Regions from separate parts of the Shewanella sp. GJ50-10 genome, predicted to be linked through region 2. Evidence: predicted binding sites of a transcription regulator. Region 2 holds the regulator's gene; the other holds the start of a gene.

Region 1 (11,033 bases), 1.4 Mb from region 2:
TTTCTTCAATAAATCATTCACCATTGCAGCTGGAACCAATAATTTTGTGGCTGAATTTAACCTGACCAAAGGCCTACAAGGACCAAAAGGTAATAAAGATTATTGGACCCTAAAACCGACTTCTGTTCAGTTAGTTAATACCGCTGAAGTGGGCGCAATATCAGGTCAAATCAGCGAACAAACTATGGCTGATTGTGAGACTGCTGCTGGTGGTTCTGAATTTAGTTCTGCTGTGTACCTTTACCCTAATGACACCGCACTAGAGTCTATGGCTGACTTCAGAGACGCTGACTACGGCGAAGATGAAATTGCGCCAATAGCCTCAGCTAGAGTTAACCCAACTCTTGATGCCAACGGTGACGTTGAAAGCTATGGATATGAGTTTGGTTTCGTGTCTGCAGAAACCTACAGTTTAGGTTATACCTGTTTAGCACAAAACGATGATCCAGAAGATACCAACATTGCTGAGCCAGATGATGGTTCTTTACCATTCTTTTTAAATGCTGAAGAGCAGGGTGTTGTGGTTGTTGAAAATGAAACAACTGTAAGAGATTTCCCAATGGCGCTATAGTCGCTAATGAGTTATTCATTACTTTCTAAAAGAGAGGCCTAGCTTCTCTTTTTTTATGCCATAAAAGCGTAAATTAGTTTGTTTTACTAATGGTAATGTAGTCATACTTGGCCGAATTTTAATTAATCACTTTTTAAAACGGAATCAACCGTTTTAAAAGGTTTAGCAGTTAATACGAAATAGAGGCTATTTAATGTCTAAAATCGAATTTTCCGCAGAGCAGCGTGAAATGATGGTGCAAAAGATTCAAACTTATTTTGAAGATGAGCTTGATCAAGACCTTGGTCAATTTGATGCTGAGTTTCTATTGGATTTTTTTGGCAACAATATTGGCGCGCATTTTTACAATCGTGGCTTACATGATGCCCGAGCTATTTTCGAAGCACGTATTGAAACCATAGATGAAGATATTTACGGCATTGAGAAGGATATAAAGTAGCTTTTCCGTTAAATCAAACACTTAATATTTGTATGACAAACTATTTACTTTCTGCTTTAGCTCCCCTAGGTTAGTCATAACACGGGCAAATTAACGATTGATTAATGGAGAAAAGCAATGTCTCAGCCAACAAGGAATGATATCCCACAAGAAGCATTTGACTGGTATGACGAATATGCACACGGTGGAATGGATCGCCGGACCTTCATGAAAAAGCTAGGCACATTAGTGGCTGTGGGCTATTCAATGGCGGTACTCACATCCGCATTATTGCCTAACTATGCGCTTGCTGAGCAAGTCTCGTTTAATGATGCAGATATCAAAGCTACTTACGAGACATTTGACTCACCTCAAGGATATGGTAAAGGCCAAGGTTATTTGGTCACTCCCACTAATAAAACGGGCCCATTGCCAGTGGTGCTGGTTATTCACGAAAACCGCGGCTTAAATCCTTACGTTAAAGATGTGGCTCGCCGTTTAGCAAAAGATGGTTTTATCGCTTTTGCGCCAGATGCTTTGTTTCCTTTAGGCGGATATCCTGGTAACGATGACGAAGGTCGAGCGATGCAAAAGTCGATGGACAGAGATAAAATTCAGCAAGACTTTGTTGCAGCAGCTAAGTTCTTAAAATCTCATGCAAACAGTAACGGTAAACTAGGCGCTGTCGGTTTTTGTTTTGGCGGTTATATCGTTAATTATCTTGCCGCAGTTGAGTCTGATTTATTAACTGCTGGTGTACCTTTTTACGGAACCCCTGCCAAAAAAGAACTTCGTGAGAATATTAAAGCCTCATTAATGGTGCAACTTGGCGAAGATGATGAACGAGTTAATAAATCATGGCCAGAGTATGAGGCTGACTTGAAACACTTAAATGTGCCTTACCAAATGCACATGTATAAGGGCGCTAAGCACGGGTTCCATAATGATTCCACTGCACGTTTCGATGAAGCTAATGCCAAACTAGCTTGGGATAGAACAGTAAACTTTTTTAACGAAAAGCTCGTATAGGACTGAGTCACAAGACCTAAACAGACGAGTTTCCAATGAGGCAAAGGCTTTGCCTCATTTATTCGCCTATTGAATAGTCGTCGTTCTTTAATGGAGATAAAGATGAACAAGCGCCATATATTAACTGTCAGTATCCTTTCAGCACTTAGCTATCAAGTCCTAGCCGAGCCCGTAGATCATTTAAGTGATTTTTTCTCTGCTGATGGTGCCACTGTGACCAGTGCAAGTTATCCTACAGATGAAACATCACATCAGCTGTTAAAAAATCAAGATATTGTTGGTATTAATAAGCTACTGCATAAAAGAAAACTGACTCCGACAGATCAACAACCAGTCGTTCGTATGAATCGCGATACTTATTATTCACTGGCAGTGGTTGATGTATCTAAGGGCGCGACGATCACTATCCCTCAGCTCCCTGAAGGAAGGTATGTGTCTGTTCAGCCTGTAACTGAAGATCATCGTATCCAACCTATGTTTTATGGAGCAGGCACCTTTGATTTACACACTCATAGCGGTGAGCATTTATATCTTGTTGTACGCCTAGATGCTTCATTCTCAGAGGCGGAAGCGGTTAAATACCAAGACCAAATGATCATTAATGCCAAAAGTGATGTGCCTTTTACCGCAGAGCCCGTTACCCAAGCGTCATTTAAAGCTGTCGAAGATGCCCTAAAAGCTAAAATGCCAGGGATTACTAAGCGTGATGGTAAGGATGCATTAGTCGGGATGTTTACGGCCCCTAATGATGATTCTAACAAGCTGTTCACCCAAGAGAAGTATGAAGTAGGTGCAGCAATAGGTTGGGGCGGCGCTCAGCAAGTAGATAATATTTATGAAGTGTCAGGTAATTACCCTGCAGATAAATGTCATCAGGCCACTTTTAAAGACCCAATGAACAAAGCGTTTTGGTCTATTACCGTTTATGACAAAGCGGGCTTTATGTTTAATGATCTTGCCAACTTGAGTTCAAATACTGCAAAGCCCAATAAAGATGGCACGTTTACCATCAGTTTCGGTTGCGGTGATGATGCAATCAATAATATCAAAACCAGTAACGAATCAGGTGTATTCAATTTAGGTATTCGCCATTACCAACCCAGCGATTTAGTCAGCAAAGAAGGTTATCGGTTATTGCCTTTAGTAAAAGCTGTCGACTAATCTAGGCCCCTTTGTTGAGTTTTAAAGCCACTTTATAGTGGCTTTTTTTATGGCTTACTAAGGGCATTAACGTTTTTATTTCGAACAAAACTTAGCCTGCAAAGATCAACAGGCCCTAGTCACTCTATGACAAGAGTTAAAACTCCAAATTAAATGAGTGAAGATGACATTTATTGATGTGAAAAAGACTATTAGTTCGCAAAATCTAACACTGACTTAAAGTAGTGTTTTATAAGGTGATGATTTTCTTAGTTAAATTTTGTTGGCTTCATTATTGCTTATTTCAATGCTTATCAAGGTTAGTTAAACCGTGAATATATAAGGGATTATGATGATAAAAAAGCTTGCAAAGATACTTAAAGAATACCAATCACTGATAATTTTTATCCTATTAATGAGTGTATTTAGAAGTGCCGTCGCTGATTGGTATACCGTACCAACAGGGTCAATGAAACCCACTATTGTTGAAGGTGACAGAATCCTTGCCAACAAGATGGCATACGATATTCGAATTCCTTTCACCCATGTTTCTGTATATCAGACTGGGGAACCTGCGCGCGGCGATATTATTATTTTTGACTCAGAAGCCGCTGACAATAGGTTAGTTAAGCGTGTGGTCGGTGTGCCTGGCGATACAGTAGCCTTAGTTAACAACCAATTGGTTATTAATCAACATGCCTTAAGCTATCAAGATAAACCGCTGCCAGTAATTGCTGCAAAGCAACAGGCAGAGTTTGATTACCCGCAAGCTAATCAAACACCAGCAGATTTACCTAGCCAAGATAGAATAGAAGATTTACTCGGCATGAAACACTCAATCAGAGTGAGTAAATTGGGCTCAGTTCGCTCAAGCTTTAGTGAGGTAACAGTACCTAAGGATTACTACCTTGTGCTCGGTGATAATAGAGATAATAGTGCTGACTCAAGAGTCATTGGATTTGTGCCCCGCCATGAAATTATTGGCAGCACTGAGAGTGTGGTGATGTCTTTAAATTATGAAAATGGCTATTTACCAAGAACAGAACGGTTTTTCCATTCTTTAATTAGCGGATAGCTGCTAATTAAAGGTACATACAACCGCTAATATTGAAAATTAACGGTTGTATGTGATTTCATCAGAAAGCGTTGGTTAACATATTAATCAGTTCTGACTCAGTTGTTGGCATTTTTGCCAATTCAATTGTTTCAGGCGAACCGCCATTCAGCATATAGGCATTGGTGGTCAAATGATCATGGTGAAACCACTTACCGTTAACACAAACGTCTGTATAGCATTTCTCACATTGCTTTAATTCCATAACGGCCTCCTGACCTCAATTCTGCGATAACTAAACCTATCTCAAGAATTTGTTAGCAATGATGATCTAGATCAACTTTTTTCCAGCTTTCATAAAGCAGTAGCAGTCGATATGGTTGTTTTTTAGTGCCAAAAAAGTCAATTGTATGGCTAATGGGGTGTTTTTATATTCTTTATATTTCGGTTGTGAAAATTTACTACAAAAATAGGCACATTAAATAGTGAACAGCTAGCTATAGAAGCCTTTGAACGTTATATAAACTCTCTTAGATGTTATTTATTGCCAATTCTTGTTAAATCTAATTTCAGTGAATATTTACTGTTAATAATCACTGTAATTATATACAGTAAGAGCCATAATATTAAAAATACAGTGTTAAAAGCGCTTCCCAATCTAGATGGTTAGACTTGAATGATCCTATATATTGCCGAGAAACCAAGCTTAGGCCGAGCCATAGCTGATGTATTACCAAAGCCACACAAAAAAGGTGATGGTTACATTATGACCGCTAACGGTGATTGTGTTTCATGGTGTGTGGGGCATTTATTAGAGCAAGCTGAACCCGATGCTTACGATCCTGCTTACAAATCTTGGCAGCTAGCTCATCTGCCAATTGTGCCTGAACAATGGAAATTAAAGCCAAAGTCAAAAACACGCTCGCAATTATCTACCTTAAAAAAACTGATAAAGCAGGCATCCAGTCTGGTTAACGCTGGCGATCCTGACAGAGAAGGGCAGTTGTTGGTGGATGAAGTCATTTCTCATTCAGGGGTAAAAGCGGATAAAATTGCCCAAACTCAACGCCTGCTGATCAGTGACTTAAATCCTTCAGCGGTTAAAAGAGCCCTCGGCCAAATGCGAACCAATAAAGAGTTTGTGCCACTTTCAACCTCTGCATTAGCCCGCAGTCGCGCTGATTGGTTGTATGGCATGAATATGACTCGCGCTTATACCATTCAAGGTAAAAAGGTGGGCTATCAAGGGGTACTATCGGTTGGGCGAGTCCAAACCCCAGTACTTGGGTTAGTCGTAAGACGTGATGAAGAAATCGCGAACTTTATTCCTAAACCTTTCTATGAAGTGTTAGCGCATTTATTAACTGAGCAAAATGAATCATTCACAGCTAAGTGGAAACCCAGTGAAGCTTGTCAGCCATATATGGATGAAGAAGGTCGAGTGCTGGCAAAAGGCTTAGCTGAAAATGTTGTTGGTCGCATTAGCAACCAACCTGCTGAAGTCACTAAACTTGAATCGAAAAGTAAACGCCAAAACCCGCCACTACCATATAGTTTATCGGCATTACAAATTGATGCTGCTAAACGATTTGGCATGAGTGCTAAAGAAGTCTTGGATATATGCCAAAGCTTGTACGAGCGCCATAAACTGATTACTTATCCTCGCTCAGATAGTCGTTACTTACCGGTTGAGCAACATGGTTTAGCACCGCAAGTCATTAATGCGATTACTAAAAACGATCCTTCGTTAACGGCTAAAGCTGATGCGCCAAATGCCAAGCTTAAATCTAAAGCATGGGATGATAAAAAAGTGGATGCTCACCACGCAATTGTACCCACTGAAAAAGTCAGTAATTTAGCTAACTTGTCGTCAAAAGAAGCCAAGTTATATTCCCATATTGCTAGACAATACTTAGCCCAGTTTTACGCTGCATACTTATATGACGAAACTCAGGTTGAAGTCACTATCGCGGGTGGCTTATTCACTACCAAAGCCAAACAAGAAACCTCATTGGGCTGGAAGCAGTTATTCGCATCAAGTAACTCAAGTGCTAATGGTTTAAACCCAAACAAAGAGGATGACGAGTTAGCCACGCTACCTGCGCTAGCAAAAGGTCAGCAATTACATTGCCCACATGGAGAGCTGGTTGAAAAAATTACTCAGCCGCCAAAGCATTTTACCGATGCGACATTATTAGGGGCAATGACCGGAATTAACCGTTATGTCACCAATGCTGAAGTGAAAAAAATCCTCAAAGATACAGATGGTTTGGGCACTGAAGCCACACGGGCAGGTATTATTGAGTTGCTATTTAAGCGTGGCTATTTACAGCGCCAAGGTAAGGCGATTGTAGCGACAGCTGTGGGTAGCGGTTTGGTGAATTCATTACCAGAATCTGCCACAACGCCAGATATGACAGCGCTATGGGAAAGTAGTCTCGATGCCATTAGTCAAAAACAGTTACGTTACGATGCGTTTATGACGCCATTAATCAATCAATTGAATGAACTGATAACTCAAGCGGCTAATCAATTACCCAATGCGTTATCTGGGGTAACGGGCCCAGGTTATAAAAAGCGTCGTTCAGGTTCAAGAAGTGGTGCTAAAAGTGGTTATAAACGTAAATCAACTGCCAGCGCCTCCAAGGGGACTGCTAAATCTACAAAAACCACCAAGAGCCGCAGTAGCAAGTAAATTAATTGTTTAGCTTGATTGATACACTTTATTAAATTGTGTTGCGATTTGGTTTGTTTTAGGTAACCTAGCGCGTTAGGAAAATGCTATGTTATTTAAATCATTAGGAAGTTTATGAATATCAAGGACGTAATTACCCCCTCTTCGCTTTTTAAAGCGTTACCATTTTTATTGCTCATCATTGCTGTGTTTAACTCTTACTACATAGTCATTGAAGGTCATGTTGGTGTGGTTAAACGCTTCGGAGAAGCAAAAGATCAGCAAAACCCAGGTCTGCATTTTAAAATCCCTTTTATTGAAACAGTAGAAATGATTGAAGTCAGAACCCGTAAAAATGCAGAAAAAATGGCATCAAGCACCAAAGAGCAGATGCCAGTGACAGTTGAAGTATCGGTTAACTGGACAGTGAATAAAGAAGCCGCATTAGAACTGTTTAAAAGCTACGGCGGATTGAGTCAATTTGAGCAGCGTATTTTAGACCCTCGATTTCGTTCAGCCACAAAAGATACGATTCCTCAGTTTGAAGCTGAACAATTGATTCAAGACAGAGCCAGTGCGATTCAAGGCATTGAGCGTCGTTTATCTGAAGAAATGGCTGATTTTCCGGTTGTCGTTGATAACATTCAAATCGAAAATATTATCTTGCCGCAAAAGTATATTAACTCTATTGAAATTAAACAAACTGAGAAAAACTTAGCTGCGGCAGAAGAGCATAAGCTTGAAAGGCAGCGCCTAGAAGCATTACGTGCAGTGAACACCGCTGATGCTAAAGCAAAAGGTATTTTAAAAATTGCCGAAGCAGAAGCTCAGTCGATATTACTAAGAGGTAAGGCCGAAGCTCAAGCGATTGAAGCTAAAGCCAAAGCGCTTAAAAACAACCCGTTAATTGTCACCTTAACTGAAGCGCAAGCATGGGATGGAAAATTACCGACAACCATGATGGGTGAAGGTGTGATGCCAATAATGGATATTCGTGAGACTCAAGGTAACTAGTTTTTTATAAGCGACACCAATATTTGATTGACCATAAAGCGCAATAGCAATATTGCGCTTTTTTATTGTTGTTTATTGAGTAAATAGTTTACTCAATATAAAGTTCCTTATTCTCAATACTTTCGCTAATCTGAAAGCATAAATAAAACGTTTTGCTTGAGCGAAAAGGCTAATGAACAATGGGAAGATTGGGAAAACTGGGAAAACTGCAATCTTCTCGCAATCGAATAACAGTTACTAAAAGTGCAGCCTCAGTTGTTGCTGCCACTGCACCTGTAGCGTTAATACTTGTCATTACATTGATAGACTCAGCTAAACCATCTTTGGCTGGAAATGCTCAAGTGCTGACTGCAAGTTCTCAACTACAGGCTAGCAGTCGTGTTATCTCAACAGGTATTTGGCATGAAACCTTTGATGAGCAAAATTTAGATAAGTGGTCATATATTCTACATTCTCAAGGTATTAGCGTTCATCCTAAACCGAATCCAGCTGATACTGCTGATTCGATCTCTGCTTCAACATCTGTCTCAAACTCAAACTCTGCTTCAAGTATGGCTCAAGATTATGCTGCTTTAATCGAGATTACAGGCGAACAATCTTATCTTTGGCGTGGTATAGATGCACTTAATCGGGTGGAGTTACAACATAAGCCAACACATACCAGAGAAGGCCAAACGACAAGTGTGAGCTGGCAGTTTATGCTTCCTGAATTGTTCAGTGAAGACACCCACCAAATAGCGTACTGGGAGTCCGATAAAACCTATCGCCAAAGTTATCGACTACAACTTAATGGTGCAAGGATGAGTTTGGTATCTAATATTGCCAAAACGGTAGTGATAGATGAGCAAGCTGAAACGCAAAACAAGCAACAAGCCTTATGGCAGATTGATAATATAAAACCAAACGTTTGGTATACCGTTAAGTTAGAAACTCGCTGGTCAATGGATAAAGGCCATATACAAGTATCATTGGATAACCAACAACAAGTCGATTTAACCTTACAAACCTTAGTTGCCAATAATGAGAATATGTTTATTCAGTTAGGGATTCTACGTCAGCGTTCTGAACGAGTTGAATCAATCTGGTTAGATGATGTGAAAGTCAGTCATTTTTAATCTGCTTTACTATTTCTGATTTTATATTTTAATTCTTCAGTCAGTTCGTCAGTTCGTCAGTTCATTCTTCAGTTAACCAGCCAGCAAATTAGTCAATTTATCCTCCCCAATATTGTGGCGTAAAATGGTAACTTTTGCCGCCAGCCTCAACCTATAATTTCTGCCATTACAAGATGATTAAACATCAAATTGAGGCAGGTTATGACACATTCAGTTTCTAATACTATTCCTAAAACCAAACCCGCAGCAGGTTTTGTCAGTCGCCATAAAACCAAGTTTATTATTTTGATGACGCTAGTCTCGATAGTTCTTGGCTCGGTACTACTGGCGAGTGGCTTTACTGTGCACCATCAAGATATTCCAGCAGATTATTGGACTACGACTTCCGCGCTTAAAGGCAAGTTCCTCGATACCGAGATCTTTATCGGCGCACTGACCATGATGCTGATTGTCACGATTTGCTTAGCGATTTGGGGGTATTGGAAATTGCACTCATTACCTAAAAAGCATGCCGAACATACAGGGCAAGCAAAATTGGTGTTTTGGTTATGTACTATCGGCTTTTTTTACAATGAATTGTGGATAGCTTCGATCTTAATTGTAGTGACAGATTGGAAGAAGATTTCTGCAGTGATTAGGGCCTGCTGATCTTTGTAGATTAAGTTTTGTTCGAAATAAAAGCGTTTTAATTGAGGCGGATGGATTGATGCCTAGTCATCTAAGCAAAATTCATCCAACAAAGAGTAAAACGCTTTTAATCGAACCCTTTGGGCAGCGTTTGTTGGCCATTTTTACTGCGTTATCGACTTTTTATGTAGATTAACTACACCACAAAGTCTCTGCCTTGTATAAATGGTCAACAATTCGCTGCAAAAATAACCTTGAAAAATCAACAGGCCCTATAGGGAGACAAGCATAATGAAAGAGCTACTTTACCCATATATATTGATTTGCTGGATTCTATTGAAAACCGGTTTGGTTAAACGCACCACAGCTAATTACATCTCAATGGTAGTAGTGGGCGTGCTGATAAACTTAGCTGTGTTTTTTGCCCATCGTTTTTATTCACCTGTGGATTTAACTGACTCATCAGTTGTAAGAGCACAAACGGCGATATTAAGTCCGATAACTGAATCAATCGACCAATATTACGTTGAGCATAATCAGCGCGTTGAAAAAGGGCAGTTGTTATATACCTTGGTAAATAACGAAGAGAGCAATAGCTTGCGTCAAATTGAAGCGGAAATTAACAGTCTCAATAGTGAAATCAGCCAAACAGAACAAGACTTGGCAAGGCTGACTCAAGTTAAAAATGTGGTGGCAAAACGCGATATTGACCAATATCAGTCTAAGCTAAGCTCGCTAAAGTTTGACCGTGAATCATTGCTAGCGCAGCAGCAACAAGCTGAATTTGAGAATAACCAGCTTGAGATCCGTGCGCCTTTTGACGGTGCGATTACTCGAATCGACACAGCTGCTGGTTCTAGAGTGGGTAACATTCAATTGTGGAACACTGAAACAAAGATTTTAGAAATGCGTATCCCAGATCAATTATGGGATAGGGTGAAGCAAGGTCAGTTTGCTGAGTTCTATGTTGATGCTTATCCAGGTCATATTTTTCGAGGCCGAGTGCATTCAATATCATTAGCGACAGGTGAAGCAAGAGGAAGTCATGGTAGCCAAGAGCAAGGCGTCGCCCAACAGCTTATCAATAATTCGAAAAACATTGGTCGCACCGTGTTAATTGAATTTACCGACCCAGAAGGTATTGAAATCCCAATTGGCGCTCGAGGCTCAGCGTGGATATCAACTGAAAAGCCGTTTTCATTATTAGGTCCAATCGATATGTTAGGCGCGGCTACGTTACGGTTAAAAGCTATGAAGAGTTATTTCGGCGCTTTTTAATTCAGATTCCTCTATTTTAAGGGCTCTCTAATTTAGGAGCGCTCTAATTCAGGAGCATTCTAATTCCGGACCTTTGTAATGATTAAATTAAGCTAATTAGGGCTTAATTTAAT
Region 2 (11,033 bases):
GTTTGGTCAGTTGCGGAATCCGCTGAACTTGCCGCAGAACCGCCACCATTGATATCAGCGGCTTGCACTACATCGCCAGAGTTATTACCCCAAGCATTTCGCTCGTAAGTCACAACAGCAGCAATTTCAGTCGCAGTAAGCTGTTTAGCAAATGCTTGCATCGCAGTACCTGCTTTACCGTTAACCACAATATCAACATGATCGCTAACAGGACCTTTAATCAAAGGGCTACCAATAAGAGATGGGAATACACCAGGAAGACCAGCACCATTAGGTTGGTGACATGCGGCACAAACGCCCATATAGACTTTCTCACCTTGAGTCATTAACTCATCATATGTGAGTGTTTGCGTAAGCGAGGCTTCTGCTGCAGCTTTAGCATCAACAGCTAGCTGCTTTTGGTCAATTAACCACTGGTCATAATCGGCTTCAGAAAGTGCTTCAACCACGATAGGCATAAAGCCGTGATCTTTTCCGCACAATTCAGCACATTGGCCGCGATAGGTGCCGACTTTATCGATTTTTGTCCATGCTTCATTAATGAAGCCTGGATTAGCGTCTTTTTTAACCGCGAATGCAGGTACCCACCATGAGTGAATAACATCATCACTGGTCATCAAGAAACGCACTTTACGATTAATAGGTAATACGAGTGGCTTATCGACTTCCAGTAAGTATGTTTCAGTTTTTTCAGCTGAACCTTGGATTTGCTCTGCTGGCGTTGAAAGTAAACTGAAGAACTCGACATCTTCGTTGAAATAGCTGTAATGCCATTTCCACTGAGAGCCGGTAACTTTAATGGTTAAATCTGCATCACTAGGGTCTTCCATAGCTATCAGAGTTTTAGTGGCAGGAATTGCCATACCAATAAGGATGATAAATGGCACGACAGTCCATGCTATTTCAACCTTGGTACTGTCATGAAAATCGGCAGGTTTAGCGCCTTTAGATTTTCTGTGATAGATCATCGAGTAAATCATGATCCCAAAGACCACAACACCAATCGCACAACAGATATATAGAATAATCATATGGAGGTCATAAACCTTACCACTGATTTCTGTCACACCTTGTGTCATGTTAAGCGGCATATCAGCCGCAGCAAGCGGTACTGCAAATAACAGCACCATTAATCCATACAACAATCGCTTCACAAGACCACTCCTCTGCCAATTGCGATTTGCAATAACAACAAGGAAAAGTCACACAGTAATACTCTGCTCTATGCAAACTTCTCTAATTCCCGAAAAAGTTTGATCACTTCAAAGTACACGGTGGCTGCGAGTATCAATACTCGATTATTTTATTGGGTTATGGTGGCCACACTTGTACCTAATACTGAACTTTTCAATTCTTAAATTGACGCTTTTTATTCAAGGCTTTCTATACCGCATGGTACCAGCACAATTTTTACAGCGTTTTGTAGCTTCTTATCGTTTTATTAACTCAAGAGTGATAACAATTTGTTAGCCTCTTGTTAACTACATTACTTGGAGATTAAATATTGATCAAGATCACTTTATCATCTAATTTGCTGAAAAAAGGCGTAAAAAAAGCCCTTCACAGTAATGAAGGGCTTTTTCAAGAGAGATTCGGTTAGTGGAAAGCAGATAAATTTAACCTTGATGGTGCTGCTGAAGTATTGTCACTCATATGTTCATCATGTAAGTGAGTATTTACATCTTCAATGATCACACCTTGTGCCAAAGCGCTTTTAGCGACTAACTGAATGCGACGATTATCACGAGCATCTAATGGTGTTGTCCATGTAATAACCGCACTGGAAGTACCACTTGTTAATGCTTTTTCCATTGCCCAAAGCGTTTCAACTTCATCTTTGGTATGAACAAGTAATACTCGATCCATACGAACATTGGCATTGGCCAATATTTGCTTATAGCCAATATGTGGTGGATTAATCAATACAATCCAACGGCCTTGTTGACTTAATACTGCTAACTGGCTGCATAACTGGGTTAGCTCAGTGATGCCTTGATTAGCACTTTGTTTGGTTTCAATACCTTGCTTAACAGGCGCTGTGGCTGAGGTCATATCTACCCATAAACCTGGGTGACGCGGAGCATTACCTAATAATGTGTTCATAACCAACCTCCATTTCGGATAACGCCAACAGCAAGTCCTTCAATGGTGAGACTCTGGCATGTTAAATCAACTTTTATCGGCGAATATTGTTCATTTTCTGCGTGCAGATAAACAACATTGCCTTTCTTTTCAAAACGTTTAACGGTGACATCATCATCAACACGGGCAACGACAACTTGGCCGTTTTTGGCTTGTTGCATCTTGTGCACAGCCAGTAAGTCACCTTCGATAATGCCAATATCTTTCATACTGTCGCCACGAACGCGTAGTAAGAAATTAGCATTAGGTTTGAACATTTCAGGATCAACTTGGAAGTATTGCTCAACATGCTCCATTGCGAGGATAGGTTCACCAGCGGCAACTTGACCGATTAGTGGTAAGCCTTCTTCGACTTCCTCTTCTTCCTGAATCATGCGGATACCGCGTGAAGTACCAGGAATAATTTCGATACAACCTTTTTTAGCAAGTGCTTTTAAATGCTCTTCAGCAGCATTAGCACTTTTAAAGCCTAATCTAGTGGCAATTTCTGCACGAGTAGGCGGCATACCTGTCTCGGCAATATTACATTTAATTAGTTCTAGAATTTCAGCTTGTCGTGGCGTTAAAGGTCTCATGTTGATTCCTGTTTTTTTATACAGTGACTGTCATTATATACAGTATCCTTGGTCGCGCAAGTATTAACCAATGAATTTTAAGAATGAGGCCGATTAAAATTCATCTATAACTGGTTGGTTTAACTTAAATATATTTAAAATCAATAGTTTAAGTTATTTTGGTTGAAAAGGTTTTTATTTTGATTAAATTATCATTGATGTACAAATGATGCGGTTTTTAGTCGATACAGTATATTTATACAGTACTGTGGTTTATTTTTGATAAGCATAAATAAGCGAGTTATTTGCTTATCTAATTAGCCGTAAGGGGATTCAGTTTGATGCTTAATTGTTAACTACATATAAGCAGGTTAGTGAATCCCACCAAGATTCTGGTATCCTATGCGCAATAAATCGTTGTTGATAATGCGAATACTCATGTTAAAACCAGATTCTATCATTGCTAAATCGTTGCGTTGGATTCAGAAACTAATGGTGCACAGTGTTGTTGTACCTGAAGATCCGTTCGCTGACTTAAACCTAGATCCTGAAAAACCAGTGGTCTATGTCATGAAGACAGAGTCGCTGAGTGATATCGCGGCGCTAAATGAAATTACTGCAAAGTACAATCTACCTAGTCCTTATGAGCGTTTGGATATTGATGGGCTGAACACACCAAGAATTGTGTGTGTTGAAGGCCGTAAACCTTTATTTGGCAAACGCCATAGTGGCGAGAAGTTTGTTGCCAACTTCACCAAATTACTCGACTTACACCAAAAGAATAAACAGTTAGATATTCAATTGGTGCCAGTTAGCCTTTATTGGGGACGTATTCCTGGTAAAGAAGATGACACCATGACCGCTGCCGTATTCGAGCGTGAAAACCCGACTTGGCTTCGCAAGTGGCTAATGATTTTATTCTTAGGTCGTCATAACTTTATTCAATTCTCAAACGCGATGTCTTTGCGTTATATGGCTGATGAGCACGGCACTGATGTCAGCATTGCTCACAAGTTAATTCGTGTTGCACGAGTGCATTTCCGACGTCAGCGGAAAGTGATGACGGGGCCACAATTGCCAAACCGTCAAGCGATGTTTAATTCGTTACTTAAATCTGAGTCGATCACTAAAGCGATTCAAGAGGAAGCGGCGAACAAGAAGATTTCTGAAGAAAAGGCGCGTGAAAAGGCCATTGAATATCTAGATGAAATTGCTGCCGATTACTCTGATAACCTGATTCGTATTGCAGAGCGCTTTTTAACTTGGCTATGGAACAAGTTATACAGCGGCATTAGCATTAAGAGTGCTGAGCAAGTTCGTAAGCTGCATCATGATGGTCACGAAATTGTTTATGTACCATGTCATCGTAGCCACATGGATTACTTATTACTCTCTTATATTCTCTATTATCAAGGTATGGTTCCACCGCACATTGCTGCTGGAATTAACTTGAACTTCTGGCCAGCAGGACCGATGTTCCGCCGTGGTGGCGCCTTCTTTATTCGTCGTAGCTTTAACGGTAATAAGCTTTACACCGCAGTATTCAGAGAATATTTAGACCAATTATTTGCTAAAGGCTATTCAGTTGAGTACTTCACTGAAGGTGGACGTTCACGTACAGGTCGTTTACTCGCGCCAAAAACTGGCATGTTAGCAATGACAGTGAACAGTGTGCTGCGCGGTATCGAGCGTCCAGTAACACTAGTGCCAGTGTACTTAGGCTACGATCACGTGATGGAAGTATCGACTTACCACAAAGAATTAAGCGGTAAGAAAAAGCAAAAAGAATCGGTATGGCAGGTATTTGGTGCGTTACGTAAATTAGGTAACTTCGGCCAAGGCTATGTGAACTTTGGTGAGCCAATTAACGTGCAGCAATTCTTAAACCAACAAGCACCTGATTGGCGCGAAGAAATTGCACAAGATCCTGAGCAAAAACCAACTTGGTTAACCCCAGCGGTAAATACACTTGCCAATAAAGTGATGACTAACATTAATAGCGCCGCAGCGGCCAGCTCAGTCACATTAACCAGTATGGTGTTATTGGCTTCTGAGCAAAATGCGCTAGAGCGCGGCGAGCTTGAAAGACAGTTAGATTTATATCTTAAGCTATTAAAAGAGGTGCCTTATACCGGCTATACCTCAGTAGCGGAAGGTAATCCTACTGAAGTGGTTGAGCAATGTTTGTCACTTAAAAAGTTCACTTCAACTAGCGATAAGCTTGGTGAAATTATTGCGATTGAAGAGCATGCTGTTATTGCAATGAGCTACTACCGAAATAACATTATTCACTTGATGGCTGTACCTTCGTTAATTGCTAGTTGTTTAGTGCAATACGAAGAACATAGCCGTGAGAAGATCCATAGCATCGTCAATGATTTCTACCCATTACTAAAAGCAGAATTGTTTATGGGGATTGAAGACTTACCTGCATATGTCGACCATGTCTTGGACTTGTTTGTTGAGCAAGGTTTGATTACTGGTACAACTGAGTTTGAAGTCAATCAAGGTAATATTACCCAGTTAATGCTATTGTCTGAAACTGTCAGTGAGACATTACAACGTTACGCGATTATCTTTAATTTACTGGCTTACAAACCGGATATTGAACGTTCAGATCTAGAAAGCGCGAGCCACATGCTAGCTCAGCGTTTAGGTGCTTTACACGGAATTACTGCGCCAGAGTTTTACGATAAAAAACTCTACAATAATTTGAGTGTAAAATTAAAAGAATTAGGGCACTTATCGGGTAGTGACAATCAATTTGCTGTCATCCGAATCCGCGATCATGCCAATGGTATGTTGCGACTATCTGTTCGTAAAACCATAGTCGACAGTGTGACTATGGAACATGGGTAACGAATAACTTTATGAGTTCAACACAAACGCAGCCGAAAAATAAATCTTTGTTAGGCGGCGCAATGATTATTGCTGGTACCACTGTTGGTGCTGGCATGTTCTCCCTTCCAGTTGTTAGTGCTGGCATGTGGTTTGGCTATTCAATCGCAATGTTAGTCGGCATTTGGTTTTGTATGTTGGTGTCAGGCTTAATGCTGCTAGAGACTAACTTGCACTTTAAACCAGGTGACAGTTTTGACACCTTAACCAAAGTCACTTTAGGCCAGTTCTGGCGTATTGTTAACGGCCTATCGATTACCTTCGTATTATATATTCTGACTTACGCATACATTAGTGGCGGTGGATCCATCGTGAACCACACTTTGTCGGGGATGGGGATCCATTTACCGCAAAGCATTGCAGGCTTAGTGTTCGCTCTTGTACTTGCTGCTATTGTGATGATCAGTACTAAAGTAGTTGATCGTATAACCACAGTGATGCTGGGCGGAATGATCATTACCTTCTTTTTAGCAGTCGGTAATCTCCTCATTGATGTTGATAGCGTTAAGCTATTAGTGCCAGATGGTGAAGCAAGTTTTGCGCCTTATATTTTAGCTGCCATTCCATTTGGTTTAACCAGTTTTGGTTACCATGGCAATGTGCCAAGTTTAGTGAAATATTACGGCAAGCAGCCTAGCTTAATTATTAAAGCCATCTGTATTGGTACTTTCATCGCGTTAGTGATTTACAGCTGCTGGTTAGTGGCAACCATGGGTAATATTCCTCGCAGCCAGTTCAACGATATTATTGCTCAAGGCGGTAATATGGGCGTATTGGTGGGTGCATTATCGGATGTCATGTCTAATGCTTGGCTAAACACCATGCTGACTCTATTTGCTAATTTGGCTGTCGCTTCTTCATTCTTAGGTGTCACCTTAGGTTTATTCGATTACCTTGCTGATCTGTTTGGCTTTGATGAGTCGGTTAATGGACGAATTAAAACAGCGGCTGTAACCTTTATTCCTCCTACGGTTTTAGGCTTGTTATTCCCAAATGGCTTTTTGATTGCCATTGGTTTTGCAGCATTAGCGGCAACCATTTGGGCTGCTATTGTGCCTGCAATGATGGCCTACAAGTCGCGTAAAATGTTCCCTGACGAGAATAGCTTCCGAGTACCGGGCGGCACGCCTTTAGTTGTGGTTGTTATCTTGTTTGGTGTATTAACTGCAGCATGCCATTTATTAGCAATGGCTGATTTGTTGCCTGTATATCGATAATTAGTCTGTAATATTATCGCTTTATTAAGCCCTCTTGTGAGGGCTTTTTTGATGCAGTTTTTCAATGTATTGGGTCGGTGTTTGGCGGTGTAATCGCTGAAAGCTTTTACTGAAACTGCGAACACTGGCATAACCCAATAATGCTGAAATCTCATTAACCTCCTTGCCTTCCAGCATGTATTTGATGGATAAGCTGCCTAAGATGTAGCGCATCAGTTCGGTAAAGCTAAAGCCATTTTTTTGCAATCGCCTTTGCAATTGTTGCCTTGAAAATCCACATAAATCTGCCAATGAATCCACCGTTGGTAAGCCATAAAAACGAATATAGTTTACTAATTCATAGAGCACTTTGGGCGTGTCATGAGGCTGCGGCATATTTAAATACGAGTCGAGTTGATTGAGCGAAATACTACTGCTGTTATTCTTTTTGATTTGATCTGTGGTTGAAAGCGAAGATAAGAAGCTTTCTTCAGAACTTATTAATGAATCAATATCTAACCAAATTTCCGTTAACGGAGCATTCCAAGTGACTTGGCAGCCGAAAGCTTGTTCAACCCCCAATTGCCCTAATGAAGGCCCACTTAGCATCACTTTTTTAGGTTGATAATCTTTACCAAGGAAGTGTTTACAGGTGTTTAATAACGTTAGCGCTACTCGCAGCGAGTCATGAGACTTTGCCTTCTTACTCAAGTAATCGTTGCGATAACACCATTTAATAATTCTGTTTGATTGAGCGCCATAATAACTAGCACCTGAATGAAAACAGGCCATGGCGTAGTTAATGCGCCTAAAGGTAATCGCTAGATCTGGCGTGGCGAGAAACCAATTATTGGGCATATTAAATCGGCTAATATCCAAATAGTTTTGGATTTTGAGCATGTAATCACTATCACCGGTTAACAATTCAATTTTGTTTAACCACATAGCCACTTCAGAGAAAGGGATCAGGGTCATTGGCTCTTTGATCAAGTTATCGGGAATAGAAAGGTCAGAGTGAGTGATCTGATAATGTTTCTCAATCCCTTGAAGTACGGGGATGACACAACAAACTCGGATAAAAGAAACGTTAAAAGCCATCGCTATTTCTCATAAGTCATTTGAGCAGAATGATTATATTAAAGTATCTGATTGAGTCAAAAAGTGATGTTAATTGATACGAATGGATACTTCTTGTTGTGATTTTAAGTGGTAGAGGCACACTACGCAACATCTAAGTTTACCGAGGTGAGATCAATATGAGTTTATTCAGTATGCCATTCGTCGATACAGGTGTTGATGCTGCACTTCACGGGGTAGCCTTGGTGGTATTGGTGGGTGTAGTTGCCGCCGCAGGCATTGGCTTTTGGAAAGTTCACGAACTGCCAATTGATAAGGCGCACAAAGAAAACCATCAGCAAATAGGATTAATTACAGCGCTCACCTGGATAGGGTTTCTCTGGCACTGGGTGTGGGTTTTAGCTGTGATGGTTGCCTTCATTGATAGCGGGAAAGCGCTAAGACGTATAAGAGATATTTGGCGAGAGAATGAACGGGATATCCCTGTTACCGCCACTCCCGAAAAAGAGGAGACTAGCTCATGATTGAAGGTTTAGCCGTTTGGGCACTGTTTATTTATATTCTGCGAATGATTGGCATGCCGTGGAATAAAGGTACCAAAGCGTTTGCCTATTTAGGTGGAACGGGTTGGTTGATGTTTGTTTGGGTTGGCTTATTAAATTATGCACCTATGGATATAACAGGTGGCTCGGTGGTGCAATCGCCCCATATTCAGTTACGTCCAGCATCAACAAAAATCAAAGGAAATGTAACCGGTATTTATGTTGAGCCTAATGAAAGAGTCGTAGCAGGGCAGTTGATATATGAACTGGATGACGAGCCGTACCAAATAGCGCTAAATAAGGCTGTTGTTGGTAAGCAAACCGCGACAGTGGCCTTATCTTTAGCGAAAGAAGATATCAATATCGCAGAGAAAGAACTGCAAGCAGCGGACTCTGACGAAGCGATCAGTAAAAATCAGTTACATGCAGCCAAGAAAGATTTAGCGTGGAAACAAACAACCCTTGCTCGTTACGTAGAGCAAAATAGTAAAGTGCCAGACACTATTACTGAAAGTCAGTTGGATGAGCAACAAACCAGTGTGGATTTAGCTCAAGCCAAAGTGGACTCATACATCACTCAGATAGCCAAGGCTATAACTGAAGTACAAAAAGCTAAGCTTGATATTCAAAAGGCGCACTTAACAGTTGAAAGCCGTCAATCGGACTTAGAAAGTGAAATTGAAAATGTAGCTCAAGCGCAGTGGAATCTTGATAATACTAAGGTTTACGCACCCGCTGATGGTTATTTGACTAACTTCATTATGCGCGAAGGCCAGTATGTTGGTGTGGCACCGCGGATTCAAATGTATACCGATGAAAAGTATGTGTTGATGCGAGTGAATCATCAAGCCATTCGTAATGTCGAAGTAGGGCAAATGGCCGAGTTTGCTTCGGCGGTTTACCCAAGCAAGATTTTCAACGCTGAAGTTGAAGGTATTATTGAAGCGACAGGTGAAGCACAAGGCAGTTTATTAGCCCGTGATGACAATGTTAGGCAAACGACCGGGCAGAACATTAACAATAAGCATCACTTTGTCCGCCTTAAACTGCAAGAGTCAGACAATTATGATATCCCTGTAGGCTCGGTAGGTTTAGCTTGGGTATCAGGTACTAAACCTGCTGAGTTCATGAGCTTTTTAGATGTGATACGCGGCATTATTATTCGAATGAAATCTCAGATTTACTATATCTGGTCTATCTAGTTAAGGCTGCAGATATTAATTAATCATCGTTAGTTAGGTGAGAGTTTGTTTAGCATTGAGATTTAGCGCTTTATAAAAACGTCCTCTTATGAGGACGTTTTTTTATGGGGTAAATAGTTACCAGAGTCACTCGACAGCAGGCTTAAAACGGTCTTAACTATAGTACTCATCCTCACTCTTTCTTATCCATGGACAGGTTGCCATTGGCAATACTGCAGCGGATTACGATGATTAATAGTTCAAGGACGGCTCATTATGAACGTGACTCAATACGCACAAGGGCAACCATGCTGGGTTGAACTGGCAAGCCATGACTGGTTTTCTGCCAAAGGTTTCTATCAGAATTTATTTCAATGGCACGCTGACGATATGCCGATGCCTGAAGGGCATTACACCATGCTGCAAATCGACGGTGATGATATTGGTGCTATGTATCAAATGCCAAAAGAAATGGCGTCACAACCGACTCATTGGGAGTTATATTTTGCCGTTGATAATGTCGATGAAACGGTAAAAGCCATTAAACATGCAGGCGGTGAAATTATTGCAGGCCCGCATGAGGTTGGCGACTCCGGTCGAATGGCAGTGTGTCATGATCCTGAAGGTGCGCGTTTCTCAATTTGGCAAGCCATAGAGCATATCGGCATTAAACGTACTTTTGAGCCTAATACCCTGTGTTGGGTCGAATACATGTGCCGAAACGCTGCGGTATCTAAAAGCTTTTATTGCCAAGTATTGGGTTTTGATACTGAAACGGTGGATATGTCAGAAATGGGTATTGGAGATTACGTGCAATGGATGGTTGCCAAGCAAGCCGTTGGTGGCATGATGGAAATGACCGAAGAATTTGGCGACATGCCATCTCACTGGATGCTGTATTTTAGCGTTGATGATTGTGATGCGATGGCGGCTAAAGCAGATGAATTGGGTGGTAAGATTTGTGTGCCACCGACTGATATACCTGATGTGGGGCGTTTTGCTGTGATAGATGATCCTCAAGGTGGGACATTTTCAATCATTAAACTGAATGCTACTGAGTGCTAAAAGAGAATTTGCTTTAACCAAGGCGAAGGGTTTGTTAGTTTAAGTATGCTTTGTTTATCAATTTTGTTGATCACTTTGGGTTATCAAGAAAGCAAAGCTTTACCTCTAATCAACCAAAGCTCAGGGAAGCAGCATGCAGCAGACAAAACAACAAAAACTCGCTGATATACAAAAGAAAATGACCATGGTGGCAGTGATTGATTTTCCTGGTACCTTGTTAGTGGCCGCGGGCTTATATGGCATATTTTCAGGCTTTGGCATCGAGACTATGCCGATGTTAGATAATTCAAATGTCCATTTTGCCATGTTAGGTGTAGGCGGGGTGATTATGTTGTGGGGATTGACGAAAATGTTCCAATTAGCCAAGCTGAAACAGCA

Evidence for each region. Region 2 encodes LexA, which represses DNA repair genes until DNA is damaged. Its sites were predicted from a motif close to TACTGTATNNNNATACAGTA; they were not measured.
Region 1: AC0L4E_RS12105 (DNA topoisomerase III) is a predicted target of LexA. The motif match lies at 4,807-4,826, and genes of this name have one in related genera.

Annotation. Positions count from the first base shown of each region.
Region 1 covers NZ_JBVVSS010000001.1:2,879,749-2,890,781, reverse strand. Annotated here, with positions in the region: gene AC0L4E_RS12135 (DUF4382 domain-containing protein) at 1-571, shown strand, start outside; gene AC0L4E_RS12130 (DUF2164 domain-containing protein) at 765-1,010, shown strand; gene AC0L4E_RS12125 (dienelactone hydrolase family protein) at 1,128-2,018, shown strand; gene AC0L4E_RS12120 (DUF1254 domain-containing protein) at 2,121-3,179, shown strand; gene lepB (signal peptidase I) at 3,514-4,233, shown strand; gene AC0L4E_RS12110 (hypothetical protein) at 4,295-4,477, opposite strand; gene AC0L4E_RS12105 (DNA topoisomerase III) at 4,889-6,907, shown strand; gene AC0L4E_RS12100 (prohibitin family protein) at 7,022-7,900, shown strand; gene AC0L4E_RS12095 (heparin lyase I family protein) at 8,080-9,015, shown strand; gene AC0L4E_RS12090 (hypothetical protein) at 9,217-9,663, shown strand; gene AC0L4E_RS12085 (HlyD family secretion protein) at 9,934-10,920, shown strand.
Region 2 covers NZ_JBVVSS010000001.1:4,234,647-4,245,679, reverse strand. Annotated here, with positions in the region: gene coxB (cytochrome c oxidase subunit II) at 1-1,154, opposite strand, end outside; gene AC0L4E_RS17915 (cell division inhibitor SulA) at 1,597-2,103, opposite strand; gene lexA (transcriptional repressor LexA) at 2,100-2,717, opposite strand; gene plsB (glycerol-3-phosphate 1-O-acyltransferase PlsB) at 3,135-5,555, shown strand; gene mtr (tryptophan permease) at 5,567-6,811, shown strand; gene AC0L4E_RS17895 (helix-turn-helix domain-containing protein) at 6,836-7,888, opposite strand; gene AC0L4E_RS17890 (MFS transporter) at 8,047-8,391, shown strand; gene AC0L4E_RS17885 (HlyD family secretion protein) at 8,388-9,611, shown strand; gene AC0L4E_RS17880 (VOC family protein) at 9,867-10,655, shown strand; gene AC0L4E_RS17875 (hypothetical protein) at 10,789-11,033, shown strand, end outside.